Regions from separate parts of the Acidovorax sp. GW823-FHT02H02 genome, predicted to be linked through region 1. Evidence: predicted binding sites of a transcription regulator. Region 1 holds the regulator's gene; the other holds the start of a gene.
The links. The regulator LexA, encoded in region 1, represses DNA repair genes until DNA is damaged. The targets are predictions, from matches to a motif close to ACTGTATNNNNATACAGT.
Positions count from the first base shown of each region.

Region 2: the regulator LexA is predicted to act here: its motif matches at 3,900-3,917, upstream of AC1RDS_RS02085 (DNA topoisomerase IV subunit B).

Region 1 covers NZ_JBXAJH010000026.1:10,720-17,503, reverse strand. Annotated here, with positions in the region: gene AC1RDS_RS19950 (branched-chain amino acid ABC transporter substrate-binding protein) at 1-985, shown strand, start outside; gene AC1RDS_RS19945 (D-2-hydroxyacid dehydrogenase family protein) at 1,113-2,120, opposite strand; gene lexA (transcriptional repressor LexA) at 2,766-3,440, opposite strand; gene AC1RDS_RS19935 (asparaginase) at 3,522-4,475, shown strand; gene adk (adenylate kinase) at 4,535-5,191, opposite strand; gene kdsB (3-deoxy-manno-octulosonate cytidylyltransferase) at 5,348-6,154, opposite strand; gene AC1RDS_RS19920 (Trm112 family protein) at 6,151-6,333, opposite strand; gene lpxK (tetraacyldisaccharide 4'-kinase) at 6,352-6,784, opposite strand, start outside.
Region 2 covers NZ_JBXAJH010000002.1:76,254-83,037, forward strand. Annotated here, with positions in the region: gene parC (DNA topoisomerase IV subunit A) at 1-1,031, opposite strand, end outside; gene AC1RDS_RS02080 (lytic transglycosylase domain-containing protein) at 1,047-1,853, opposite strand; gene AC1RDS_RS02085 (DNA topoisomerase IV subunit B) at 1,885-3,867, opposite strand; gene AC1RDS_RS02090 (MFS transporter) at 3,990-5,207, shown strand; gene AC1RDS_RS02095 (hypothetical protein) at 5,237-5,392, shown strand; gene AC1RDS_RS02100 (class I SAM-dependent methyltransferase) at 5,470-6,021, shown strand; gene dapA (4-hydroxy-tetrahydrodipicolinate synthase) at 6,056-6,784, shown strand, end outside.

The DNA.
Region 1 (6,784 bases):
CGCGCGCATGGCCATCGAAGAGTTGAACGCTCAGGGCATCACCATCGGTGGCAAGAAGATCAAGTTCGAGTTGCAAGCCGAAGACGATGCAGCGGACCCCAAGCAGGGCACGGCGGCTGCACAGAAGTTGTGCGATGCCAAGGTGGCTGGCGTCGTGGGTCACCTGAACTCCGGCACAACCATTCCTGCGTCCAAGGTCTACAACGACTGTGGCATTCCCCATGTCACGGGTGCAGCCACCAACCCCAACCTCACGAAGCCTGGTTACAAGACCACATTCCGTATCATTGCCAACGACAATGCCTTGGGGGCTGGACTGGCTTTCTACGCGGCTGACACGCTCAAGCTCAAGACCGTCGCCATCATTGATGATCGCACGGCGTATGGCCAGGGTGTGGCCAACGTGTTCAAGAAGGTGGCTGCAGAAAAGGGCATGAAGGTGGTGGACGAGCAGTTCACAACCGACAAGGCCACCGATTTCATGGCCATCCTGACGGCTATCAAGTCCAAAAATCCTGATGCGATCTTCTTCGGCGGCATGGATCCCCAGGGCGGCCCGATGCTGCGCCAGATGGAGCAATTGGGCATGGGCAACGTGAAATATTTCGGTGGTGACGGTATCTGTACCTCCGAAATCGCCAAGCTGGCTGCCGGTGCCAAGACGCTGTCCAATGTGGTGTGTGCCGAAGGCGGTGCGTCACTCGACAAGATGCCCGGCGGCAAGGCATGGAAGGCCAAGTACGATGCCAAGTATCCAGGCCAGTTCCAGGTCTATAGCCCCTACACCTATGACGCCACGCACTTGATCGTGGACGCCATGAAGCGTGCCAACTCGGTGGACCCCAAGGTCTATACCCCTGAATTGCTCAAGTCGCAATATAAGGGCGTAACCTCCACGATCGCATTTGAGCCCAACGGTGAAATGAAGAACCCCGCCATCACCCTGTACGTGTACAAGGACGGCAAGAAGACGCCTCTGAACTGAATTCAGAGACAACTTGGCGGCATCTTTGGGTGCTGCCCACCTACCAAAATGGCTTCCTTCGGGAAGCCATTTTTTATGGGATGCCTGCTCAATTCACAACGGCGGGAACTGGAGGTTGCGCCGGCACTCAGCGCCGGACTTGCAGTGCGCCCGGGTTCACGATATTCGTCGGCGTACCCTTGATGTAGTTCACCACGTTGTCGAAGGCAGCACCGAAATACAACTCGTAGCTGTCCTGCTCGACATAACCAATGTGGGGCGTGCAGATACAGTTTTCCAGGCGCAGCAGGGCATGGCCTTGCAGGATGGGTTCGCTCTCAAACACATCAACGGCTGCCAAACCTGGGCGTCCTCGGTTCAGCGCCGCAATCAGGGCGTCGGGTTCAATCAATTCAGCGCGCGAGGTATTGACCAGCAGTGCGGTGGGCTTCATGCACGACAGGTCTTCCAGCGAAATGATGCCGCGGGTTTCATCATTGAGTCGCAGGTGCAGAGAGAGCACATCGCACTGCGAGAAGAACTCTTCCCTATTGGTAGCCGCCTGGTATCCGTCGGACAGGGCCTGGGCGCGGGAGGCCTCACGACCCCACACCCGTACGTTCATGCCAAATGCCCGGCCGTAGCCGGCCACCAGTTGTCCAATACGGCCATAGCCCCAGATGCCCAGTGTTTTTCCTCGCAGTACGCTGCCGATGCAGAAGTTGGGGGGCATCGAGGCCGCCTTGAGACCGGACTGTTGCCAGGCGCCATGTTTGAGGTTGGCAATGTACTGGGGCAAGCGCCGCATGGCTGCCATCACCAGCGCCCAGGTAAGTTCAGCTGGCGCCACAGGTGAACCTACCCCCTCGGCCACGGCGATGCCACGCTCGGTGCACGCAGTCACATCGATATGGCTGCCGATCTTGCCGGTTTGGGCAATCAGCTTCAGTCGTGGCAGTTTTTCGACCAGCTGGCGCGTGATCTGGGTGCGTTCACGCACCAGCACGATGATGTCTGCATCTTTCAGGCGCACGGCCAGTTGCCCCTGGCCTTTCACCGTGTTGGTGTAGACCTTTGCTGAGTAGGGATCGAGCCGGCTTGCGCAATGGAGTTTGCGCACCGCATCCTGATAGTCATCCAGAATCACAATATTCATCCCGCCATTGTGCCTTGGCGGGGGCTGGTCGGAAGTCTTGCCGCCCCTAGGCTCTCGAACAGAATGCAACGTTTTGTGGCACCCGTTGCGCCAGAGCTGGGGATATGGACCTCAGTGGCATGTTTCGCAAGCTGCCATGCGCTCCAGCTCGGCGCAGACATCGGCCATGCGGCCCGAGATGACCATGCGCCCGACCTCTGAGCGGGATGCCGGATGCAGAACGCGCACAGGGCGTCGGGTGCCTCGACGGCTTGCGGCGCCCGGCCCGGTGGTGGTGCAAGACGCACTGTGCATGCGAGCAGCGGGCTGACAGCCTGCGCTGCCTGACGCCGAACCTGCCACCTCTGGGACGATGCTGGCCACCGCGCAGGACAAAAGACCTTCGTGGCGCACGCAGGGTGTGCGAGCCGAGTGCGCAGGGCTGTGCGCAGGCGTGCAGCGCCTGGGGTGCAGCCACTGCGCGAGGGTGTGAATCGGTTGAGATAGTGCAGAGAGTGCGAACAAGGCAAGTCCCATGTGAAAACTCCATGTATCAGGGGTTGAGCACAGGCAGGATTGCAGGGGGTGCGCGCTCTCAGGGCTGGAAAACCCGCCAGGGGCTTGCCAAACGCCCGCCACCTGAGGCGCGCAGCAGAGGATGGGGAATTACATGAGCATGGTGTTGCGGATCAAGCCCACGGCCAGGCCTTCAATCGCGAAAACCTCGCCTGGCTGAACCACAATCACGGGGTAATCAGGGTTTTCGGGCAGCAGCTCAATGGTGCTGGCCGTGCGACGCAGGCGTTTGACGGTGACATCGTCACCGAGCCTGGCCACCACGATCTGGCCGTTGCGGGCTTCCCGGGTGGATTGCACGGCTAGCAGGTCGCCGTCCATGATGCCGGCGTCGCGCATGGACATGCCGCGTACCTTGAGCAGGTAGTCGGGCTTGTGCTGGAAGAGACTGTTTTCCACACTGTAGGTCTGGTCCACATGCTCCTGCGCGAGAATGGGCGAGCCCGCAGCCACGCGGCCAATCAGGGGCAAGACCAGCTGCGACAATCCCGGGATGGGCAGGCTGAACTGGGTGCCGCGCGCTGCATTGATGGAGCGCACTGTGTCGCCACGCAAGCGGATGCCGCGGGACGTGCCGCTGACCAGCTCGATGACGCCCTTGCGGGCAAGGGCTTGCAGGTGCTCTTCTGCGGCGTTGGCCGACTTGAAGCCCAGCTCGGTGGCGATTTCTGCCCTGGTGGGCGGAGCGCCGGTGCGGGAGATAGCCACCTGGATCAGGTCCAGGATTTGTTGCTGGCGGGCCGTGAGCTTGGGGTTGTCGAGCATGGTGTTTCCAGTGCGTGCCACGTTGGTGGAGATAACTGTGTATTAATCCAGTTACTGTATTTTTCACCAGTTTTTCAAAGGATGCAAGTGAACAGTCAAAAAATTGTGGTCTTGGGAACCGGTGGAACCATTGCTGGCACTTCTGCTACCCGGGGTGACAACATTGGTTACACCGCCGCGCAGGTGGGGGTTGAGCAGTTGCTGCATGGGGTGCCCGGCTTGCAGGCAGTGGCCTGCGGGGGGCTGGAGGCCGAGCAGCTGGCACAACTGGACAGCAAGGACATGGAGTTCAGTGTGTGGCAGGTGCTGGCAGAGCGCTGCACCAGCGCGCTTGCCGATCCCGAGGTGCGCGGCGTGGTCATCACCCATGGCACGGATACGCTGGAAGAGACCGCCTGGTTCTTGCACTCGGTGCTGGACGCCCGCAAGCCGGTAGTGTTGACCTGCGCGATGCGGCCCGCCACGGCCTTGACACCTGACGGCCCGCAGAACCTGCTCGATGCCGTCGCCGTGGCGACGACTGCGGGGGCCAGGGGTGTGATGGTGGTGGCGGCTGGCGTGGTGCATGGCGCGCAGTGTGTGCAGAAGGTGCATCCCTACCGGGTGGATGCATTCAGCTCGGGGGATGCCGGCCCGCTGGGCTGGGTGGAGGAGGGGGTGGTGCGTTTGGTGCAGGGTTGGCCGTTGGCACAATCAGGAGAGGCGCAATTTGCTATTGGAAGGGTAGCAAATTGCGTGCAATGGCCGCGTGTCGAGGTGGTGATGAGTTACGCTGGCGCCACGGGTGCGCTGGTGGACGCGCTGGTGCGCGACGGCGTGCAGGGCATTGTGGTGGCCGCCACGGGCAACGGCACGCTTCATCATGTGCTGGAATCAGCGCTGCTGCGCGCGCAGGCGGCTGGTGTGAAAGTCATGCGTTCCACGCGCTGCCCGGAAGGCCAGGTGTTGCCCAGGCCCGGCGATGCGTTACCCGATTCCCGGGGCCTGTCCCCTGTGAAGGCACGCATCTCGCTGATGCTGGATCTGCTGCCGTGATCGCTTATCGGCAGTAACGCACCCACCGGAGGCCCAGCCGGTGCGGATCGCGCGGTGGTTCAGCTCGCCAGGGCCTGCATTGCGCGTGCCGTGATTTCTTCGACGCTGCCCGTGCCGCTGATGGCGCGGTATTTGGGGGCGGCATCGGGCTCGGCCTTGGCCCAGTGGCTGTAGTAGTCCACCAGCGGGCGGGTCTGGTCGCTGTAGACCTGCAGGCGTTTCTTGACGGTTTCTTCCTTGTCATCTTCGCGCTGGATCAGCTCTTCGCCGGTCAGGTCGTCCTTGCCTGCCACCTTGGGTGGATTGAACTTCACGTGGTAGGTGCGGCCGCTGGCGGGGTGCGAGCGGCGGCCGCTCATGCGCTCGATGATGGCGTCGAACGGCACATCGATTTCAAGCACGTAGTCGAGCTTGACGCCTGCGGCTTTCATGGCGTCGGCCTGGGGGATGGTGCGGGGAAAACCGTCGAACAGGAAGCCCTGGGCGCAGTCGGGTTGCGTGATGCGTTCCTTGACGAGGCCGATGATGATGTCGTCGCTGACCAGGGCGCCCGAATCCATCACGGCCTTGGCCTGCAGGCCCAGCGGCGTGCCAGCCTTGACGGCTGCGCGCAGCATGTCGCCGGTGGAGATTTGCGGGATGCCGTATTTCTGGCAGATGAACGTGGCTTGCGTGCCCTTTCCGGCACCGGGGGCGCCCAACAGAATCAGTCTCATGGAAATCCTCGAAGGTTAGAAATCGGCTGGCACGGCTGGCAGTAGGCGCAACGAAGGCCCAAGACGCAGTGCTTTCTTTGCGGGCAAGGATAGCATGTGCATGCCTCGCCCTGGCTTACGGCGAGGGTCCCCAGCCAAGGGGTGGCTGCCGTGGTTTCAGGCCAGCAGTGCGCGCACCCGATGCAGGTCGGCGGGCGTGTCCACGCCCGGGCCGGGAGCCTGAGCCGCAATGTGCACGGCAATGCGGTGGCCATGCCACAGGGCGCGCAATTGTTCCAGCGCTTCCACCGCCTCGGTGGGCGCCTGGGCCAGGCCAGGAAACTGCCGCAAAAATCCGGCGCGATAGCTGTAGATGCCGATATGGCGCAGCGGTGCGAACCCGTTCAGGGCCGCCACGCCCGGTGCGGCTTGGGCCGCGGCGCCTTGCCACCAGGACTGGCCCGCGTGGTCGCGGGCGTGCGGAATCGGTGCCCGGCTGAAATAGTGGGCCAGGCCCCGCGCATCCAGCACGACCTTGACGACGTTGGGGTTCTCGTAGTCGGCCAGGGTGTGGATGGCGTGGGCTGCCGTGCCCATGCTGGCTTCGGGGCGGGCGGGCAGCAGGGCCGCCACGGCATCGATGAGCGCGGGGTCCATCAGGGGCTCGTCGCCCTGCACGTTGACCACCACGGCATCGCCGTCCAGTCCGAGCTGGGTGCAGGCTTCTGCCAGCCGGTCGCTGCCGCTGGCGTGGTCGGTGCGCGTGAGCAGGGCCTGCACCCCGTGGGCCTGGCAGGCCTGCAGGATGCGCGGATCGTCGGCCGCCACCACCACGCGGGCTGCAGCGCTTTGCGCGGCGCGGCGGGCCACATGCACCACCATGGGCAGGCCGGCGATATCGGCAAGAGGCTTGTCGGGCAGACGGCTCGATGCCATGCGCGCCGGGATCAGCACCGTGAAGCCGGTGGCCGTGGCGGGGCTCACGCCTCCAGTTCCTCGTCGGTCAGGGTTCGCGCCTCGTTTTCCAGCAGCACGGGAATGCCGTCGCGCACGGGGTAGGCCAGGCGGGCGCTGCGCGACACCAGTTCCTGGCGCTCGCGGTCATAGGTCAGCGGACCTTTGGTGACAGGGCAGACCAGCAATTCAAGCAGTTTGGGATCCATGGCGGCGTTTTCCGGAAATCAGGCAGAGGGGGATGATAGCGGCGCGGTCCGCCACACCGACAGCCGGGCGTCGAGGGCGGCCATGAAGGCGGGATCGATCCAGAGCTCCAGTGGCACCGCCAGCGCATCGGGGTGCAAAGGCCAGAGCTTGACAGCGTCTTTTTCAGTGCAAATCAGTGTCAAGCGCTTATCAGTAAAACGCTTCCAGCCATTGAAGTCATCGTGATCTGGCAGGGCTTCGGCGCCTGCCAGCTGAAGGCCTTGCGCCCGCAGCATGGCAAAGAATTCTTCGGGCCGCGCGACTGCCGCCACGGCATGCACCGGGTCGCCACGCAGCGAGGCCAGCGGCACCTGCCGGCCATTCGCGCGCAATGCATGGGGTGCCAGCCTGCGCTGCAGTGCAAAATTGGGCGCGCTCCCGGCGGGGGGCGCGCCGGCGTGCAGCACCCAG
Region 2 (6,784 bases), on a different contig from region 1:
CCCGTCTTGGGCTCGAACACCAGGCGCACGGGGGCATCCTTGCTGGATTCGTCGCGCACCACGTCCAGCACGGCCAGCATGCTGGCCTTGAGCTGCGTCTGGTCCTGGCTCAGTGCCTTCTTGCCCGCCTTGACCTTGGGGTTGGTGATTTCCTCGATCTCTTCGAGCACGCGCTGCGTGCTCACGCCGGGCGGCAGCTCATTGACTACCAACTGCCATTGGCCACGGGCCAGTTCTTCGATCTTCCAGCGCGCCCGCACCTTGAGGCTGCCGCGGCCCGTGCGGTAGGCGTCGGCAATGTCGCCCGCGCTGCTGATGATCTGGCCGCCGCCCGGGTAGTCGGGCCCGGGCACCAGGGCCAGCAGCTCTTCCTGGCTGAGCGAAGGCGTCTTGATGAGCGCGATGCAGGCGTCGGCAATCTCGCGCAGGTTGTGGCTCGGGATCTCGGTGGCCAGGCCCACGGCGATGCCGCTGGCGCCATTGAGCAGCGCGAACGGCAGACGCGCGGGCAGCTGGCGGGGTTCTTCCGTGCTGCCGTCGTAGTTGGGCATGAAATCCACGGTGCCTTCGTCGATCTCGTCAAGCAGCAGGCTGGTGATGCGCGACAGGCGCGCCTCGGTGTAGCGCATGGCGGCGGCGCCATCCCCGTCGCGGCTGCCGAAGTTGCCCTGGCCGTCGATCAGCGGGTAGCGCTGGGCAAAGTCCTGCGCCATGCGCACCAGTGCGTCGTAGGCCGACTGGTCGCCATGGGGGTGAAAGCGCCCCAGCACATCGCCCACCACGCGGGCACTCTTGACGGGCTTGGCCGCCGTGCTGCGCGTGGGGCCGCTGTAGCCCAGGCCCATGCGGTCCATCGAGTACAGGATGCGCCGCTGCACGGGCTTGAGGCCGTCGCACACATCGGGCAGCGCGCGGCCCTTGACGACGGACAACGCATATTCCAGATAGGCGCGCTGGGCATAGCCCGCCAGATCCAGGGAGTCACCCCCGTCGCCAGCGGTGGTGAAATCGAGAGTGGGTTGATCGCTCATTCGTTCGGGTTCGGTTCAATCACGTTCTGGTGCGAAGTCACGCGTGTCTGGAAGCTTGTCCCGGCCCACGGCGCCGCCCGGGAGCTCCATGCGCACGCGGCCCGGAGCAGCGCGCTGGGCCAGCACGGTCGTTGGCGGCTTGAGCTGGGCATACAGGCCAAGCACGGTGCGCACATAGTTCTGGGTTTCCTTGAAGGCCGGAATCTGGTTGCCCGCCTTTTTCACCGCGCCCTCGCCCGCGTTGTAGGCGGCCAGGGCCAGGTCCATGCGGCCGGGAAACAGATCGAGCAGGTAGCGCAGATAACGGGTGCCGGCAGACACATTCACGGCCGGGTCGACGAGTTTCTGCGCCACGGTCCGGCGGGCGTCCGCCGCCACGCCGAAGCGTCCCGCCGTGGCCGGCATCACCTGCATCAGGCCAATGGCGCCCTTGGGCGAGACGGCGCCGGCGTCAAACCCCGATTCGGTGGCAATCAGGGCCTGCAGCAATTCATAGTCCACCCCCTGGTGGCTGGCCGATGCGCGCAGGTGGTGCCTCACGCGCTGGTAGTCGGGCGAGATGTCAAAAAACGCCAGCAAACGCGCACTGGCCGCGGGCAGCGCCCCCGGCACAGGCCGCACCGCACCCTGCGGCCCATCGCTCGATGAATCGAATTGCGTGCCGCGAAAGAACAGCTGGTAACGCGCATCCGTCTGCTCTGCGGCGAAGTGGGTCACGCCGCGTTCGTCCACAAAGGCCCACAGGTCTGCATGCGCCGGTTGTTGCGCTATCCATAGCAGCAGCACAGCCAGAAAGCGCAAAAGGCCTGAAGAACGATGCATCATGGACATGGCAAGTACCGGCAATGCGTGGTCAGATATCCACTTCCACTGCATCGCCATGCAGCTCCATCAGCTCGCGCCGCGAAGCGGCCTCGCCCTTGCCCATGAGCTTGGTGATGAGCCCTTCCGTGGCAGAGAAATCCGTGCCCCCCAGCTGCACGGGCAGCAGGCGGCGCGTGTCGGGGTTGAGCGTGGTTTCCCACAGCTGCTCGGCATTCATCTCGCCCAGGCCCTTGAAGCGGCTGATCTGGCATTTTTCGCGCGGCACGCCGTCTTTCGCGCATTTGTCGAGAATGGCGGTGAGCTCGCCTTCATCGAGCGCATACATCTTGGCCGCGGGCTTCTTGCCGCGCGCGGGAACATCCACGCGAAACAGCGGCGGGCGCGCCACATAGATATGGCCGGCCTCGATGAGCTTGGGGAAATGCCGGAAAAACAGCGTGAGCAGCAGCACCTGGATGTGCGAGCCATCCACGTCCGCATCACTGAGGATGCACACCTTGCCGTAGCGCAGGCCCGACAGGTCGGGTGAATCGTTGGGTCCGTGCGGGTCCACCCCCATGGCCACCGAGATGTCGTGGATCTCGTTGTTGGCAAACAGCCGGTCGCGCTCCACCTCCCAGGTGTTGAGCACCTTGCCGCGCAGCGGCAGCACGGCCTGGTTTTCCTTGTCGCGGCCCATCTTGGCGCTGCCACCGGCCGAGTCACCCTCGACCAGGAACACCTCGTTGTAGGCGATGTCGCGGCTTTCGCAATCGGTGAGTTTGCCGGGTAGCACAGCCACGCCCGAGCCCTTGCGCTTTTCCACCTTCTGGCCGGCCTTCTGGCGCGTCTGCGCGGCCTTGATGGCGAGTTCGGCCAGCTTCTTGCCGTATTCGACATGCTGGTTGAGCCAGAGTTCGAGCGCGGGGCGCACAAAGCCGCTCACCAGCCGCACCGCATCGCGCGAGTTCAGGCGCTCCTTGATCTGGCCCTGGAACTGGGGGTCCAGCACCTTGGCACTGAGCACATAGCTGGCGCGTGCAAACACATCTTCGGGCATCAGCTTCACGCCCTTGGGCAAAAGACTGTGCAGCTCGATGAAGCTCTTGACGGCGTTGAACAGGCCATCGCGCAGGCCACTCTCGTGCGTGCCGCCGGCGCTGGTGGGAATCAGGTTGACGTAGCTTTCGCGCACGGGCTGGCCGTCTTCGGTGAAGGCCACGCACCACGAGGCGCCCTCGCCCTCGGCAAAGTTGTCGTTGCCACTATCGGCAAAGCCCTCGCCCTCGAAGAGCGGGATCACCGGGTCGCCGTTGAGCGTCTGCTGCAGGTAGTCGCGCAGGCCGCCCTTGTATTGCCAGGTTTGCGTGTCCCGCGTCTTCTCGTTGACGAGCGAGACCGACACGCCCGGCATCAGCACCGCCTTGCTGCGCAGCAGGTGGGTGAGCTCGCCCAACGGCAGGGTGCTCGATTCAAAGTATCTGGCATCGGGCCACACGCGCACCGAGGTGCCCTGCTTGCGCTCGCCGGCCTCCAGGGGACGGGCCACCAGGGGCTCGATCACGTCACCCGCCGAGAACACCAGGCGCGCCACCTGCCCTTCGCGGTGGCTGCAGGCTTCCAGGCGCGTGGCCAGGGCGTTGGTGACGCTCACGCCCACGCCATGCAAGCCGCCCGAGAAGCTGTACGCGCCGCCCTTGCCCTTGTCAAATTTGCCGCCAGCGTGCAGGCGGGTGAAGACCAGCTCGATCACCGGGGCCTTTTCCTCGGGGTGCAGGCCAAACGGAATGCCACGCCCATCGTCCTCGACGCCCACCGAACCATCAGCGTGCAGCGTGACCTTGATCTTCTTGCCATAGCCGGCCAACGCCTCGTCGGCGGCGTTGTCGAGCACCTCCTGGATGATGTGCAGGGGGTTGTCGGTGCGGGTGTACATGCCCGGGCGTTGCTTGACAGGCTCCAGCCCCTTGAGCACACGGATCGAACCCTCGGAATATTCGCTGGCGGACACAGAAGACGGTTTGGCAGACATGGGGCGGATTGTAGTGCCGCAGCCGTGCATGAACTGGATGAATACCCAGTCATGGAATCCCACACCGTCCCAGGTCATGCAGGTGTCAGGCAGATGCGTGCGGTATTCGCTACATTCCCCGCATGCCTACGAATCCTCCCAAACTGTCCATGTTCCAGGTGCTGGCCTGCGGTGCCGCCATCGTGACGTTGTCCATGGGCATCCGCCACGGCTTCGGGCTATGGCTGCAACCCGTCACCCAGGAAATGGGCTGGACGCGGCAGTCGTTTGCGCTGGCCATTGCCATCCAGAATCTGTCCTGGGGCCTGATCGGCATTTTTGTTGGCATGGTGGCCGACCGTTTTGGCGCCTTTCGCGTGCTGGTGGGCGGCGCGGCGCTCTATGGCCTGGGTCTGGCCGGCATGGCGCTGTCTCCCACGCCCACCCTGTTTGCGCTGACTGCGGGTGTGCTAATCGGCGCGGCCCAGGCCGGCACCACCTACGCCGTGATCTACGGGGTGCTGGGCCGCCAGATCGCACCCGAAAGGCGTTCCTGGGCCATGGGCGTGGCGGCGGCGGCCGGCTCGTTCGGGCAGTTTCTGATGGTGCCGGTGGAGGGCTGGCTGATTGCCAGCCTGGGCTGGCAGCAGGCGCTGCTGGCACTGGCGCTGATGGTGCTGCTCATCGTTCCGCTGGCTTTCGGCCTGCGCGAGCCCGGATTTCACGGATCGGCACCCGCTCGACGCGACCAGACCATTGCCCAGGCGCTGGGCGAGGCGTTCCGCTACCCCAGCTTCCTGCTGCTGACGGCGGGGTATTTCGTATGCGGCTTCCAGGTGGTCTTCATTGGCGTGCACATGCCAAGCTACCTGCGCGACCATGGGCTCTCGCCCCAGGTGGCCAGCTATTCACTGGCGCTGATCGGGCTGTTCAATGTGTTCGGCACCTACATTGCGGGCACGCTGGGCCAGCACATGCCCAAGCGCAGGATTTTGGCCTTCATCTACTTTGCGCGGGCTGTGGTCATCACCGTTTTTCTGCTGGTGCCCCTGTCGCCGCTGTCGGTGTATGTGTTTTCCGCCGTGATGGGGGCACTGTGGCTGTCCACCGTGCCCCCCACCAATGCCACCATTGCGCAGATTTTTGGCGTGCAGCACCTGTCCATGCTGGGCGGTTTTGTCTTTTTCAGCCACCAGGTCGGCAGCTTCATGGGCGTGTGGCTGGGCGGGTACCTGTATGACCGCACGGGCAGCTACGATGTGGTGTGGTACATCGCGATCGGGTTGGGAATTTTTGCGGGACTGGTGAATCTTCCCGTCAAGGAAGCTCCCATCCGCCGCGCCGCGCCGCTGCCCGCCTGACCACACCCGTTCCTCCGCACAATCCGTCCATGGCCCTGCACAACCCCACTCCACGCCTTGCATTCCGCACTGCCCGGCTGCTGGGCTGGGTGGTCGCTGTGCTGGCCTTGCTGGCGGTGTTTGCGCTGTACACCGCGCCAGGCTTCATGGTCATGCTGTCAGACCAGCTCTGGGCATGTTTCTGAGAATTTCAAACCTTCTAGGCCACGAGCGCTCATGAATCAATCGCCAGCAGCTCTTATTGCAATAGCAAACATTTCCCATGCACGGCACTGAAGCCCCTTCAGACTGGGTGCGCCGCTGGTCTCCCCTGGCCCCGCCGGGCAGCGCGGTGCTGGACGTGGCCTGCGGCGCGGGCCGCCACCTGCGGTGGATGCACGAACGCGGCCACCCCACGGTGGGCGTGGACCGCTCCGCCGATGCCGTGGCCGCCTGCGCGGCCTGGGGCGAGATCCACTGCGCCGACATCGAAGCGGGTCCCTGGCCCTTTGCCGGCCGACAGTTTGGTGCGGTGATCGTCACCAACTACCTCTGGCGCCCGCTGCTGCCCCTTCTGGTGGACAGCGTGGCCCCCGGCGGCGTGCTGATCTATGAAACCTTCGCCAGCGGCAACGAAACCGTGGGCCGCCCTGCGCGCGCCGACTTTCTGCTGCGCCCCGGAGAGCTGCTGGCCGCCTGCGCGCGCCTGCGCACCATTGCCTACGAAGACGGTTTTGTGGACGCCCCCGCGCGTTTCGTGCAACGCATTGCGGCCGTGCGCGAAATCGAGCACCCAGGCCAGCCCGTCCGATACCGCCTGGACCTTCCGGTCTAGTTAGAATGCCCTTTTACCGTTTACCACTGCGGACATGACCTCTTCTTCCGTGCCCCTTACCGGCAGCATCGTCGCCCTTGTCACCCCCATGCACGAGGACGGTAGCGTGGACTACCCTGCCCTGCGCAAACTGATCGACTGGCACATCGCCGAGGGGACCGACTGCATCGGCGTGGTGGGCACCACGGGTGAATCGCCCACGGTCAACGTCGAAGAACACTGCGAAATCATCCGCGTGTCTGTGGAGCAAGCGGCCAAGCGCGTGCCCATCATGGCCGGCTGCGGCGCCAACTCCACCGCCGAGGCCATCGAGCTGGCCAAGTTTGCCCGCGGTGTGGGGGCCGACAGCCAGCTGCAGGTCGTGCCCTACTACAACAAGCCCACGCAAGAAGGCCAGTTCCAGCATTTCAAGGCGATTGCAGAGGCCACGGGCGACCTGCCCATCGTGCTCTACAACGTGCCCGGCCGCTCGGTGGCCGATATGCAGCACGACACCGTGCTGCGCCTGGCCCAGGTGCCCGGCATCATCGGCATCAAGGAAGCCACGGGCAACATCGAACGCGCCCAGTGGCTGATCCGCGACCTGCCCAAGGGCTTTGCCGTGTATTCGGGCGATGACCCCACCGCTGTCGCCCTGATGCTGTGCGGCGGCCACGGCAACATCAGCGTGACCGCCAACGTGGCGCCCCGCCTGATGCACGAGCTGTGCGTTGCAGCACTGGCCGGCAATGCACGGCGCGCCATGGAAATCCAGTTCCAGCTG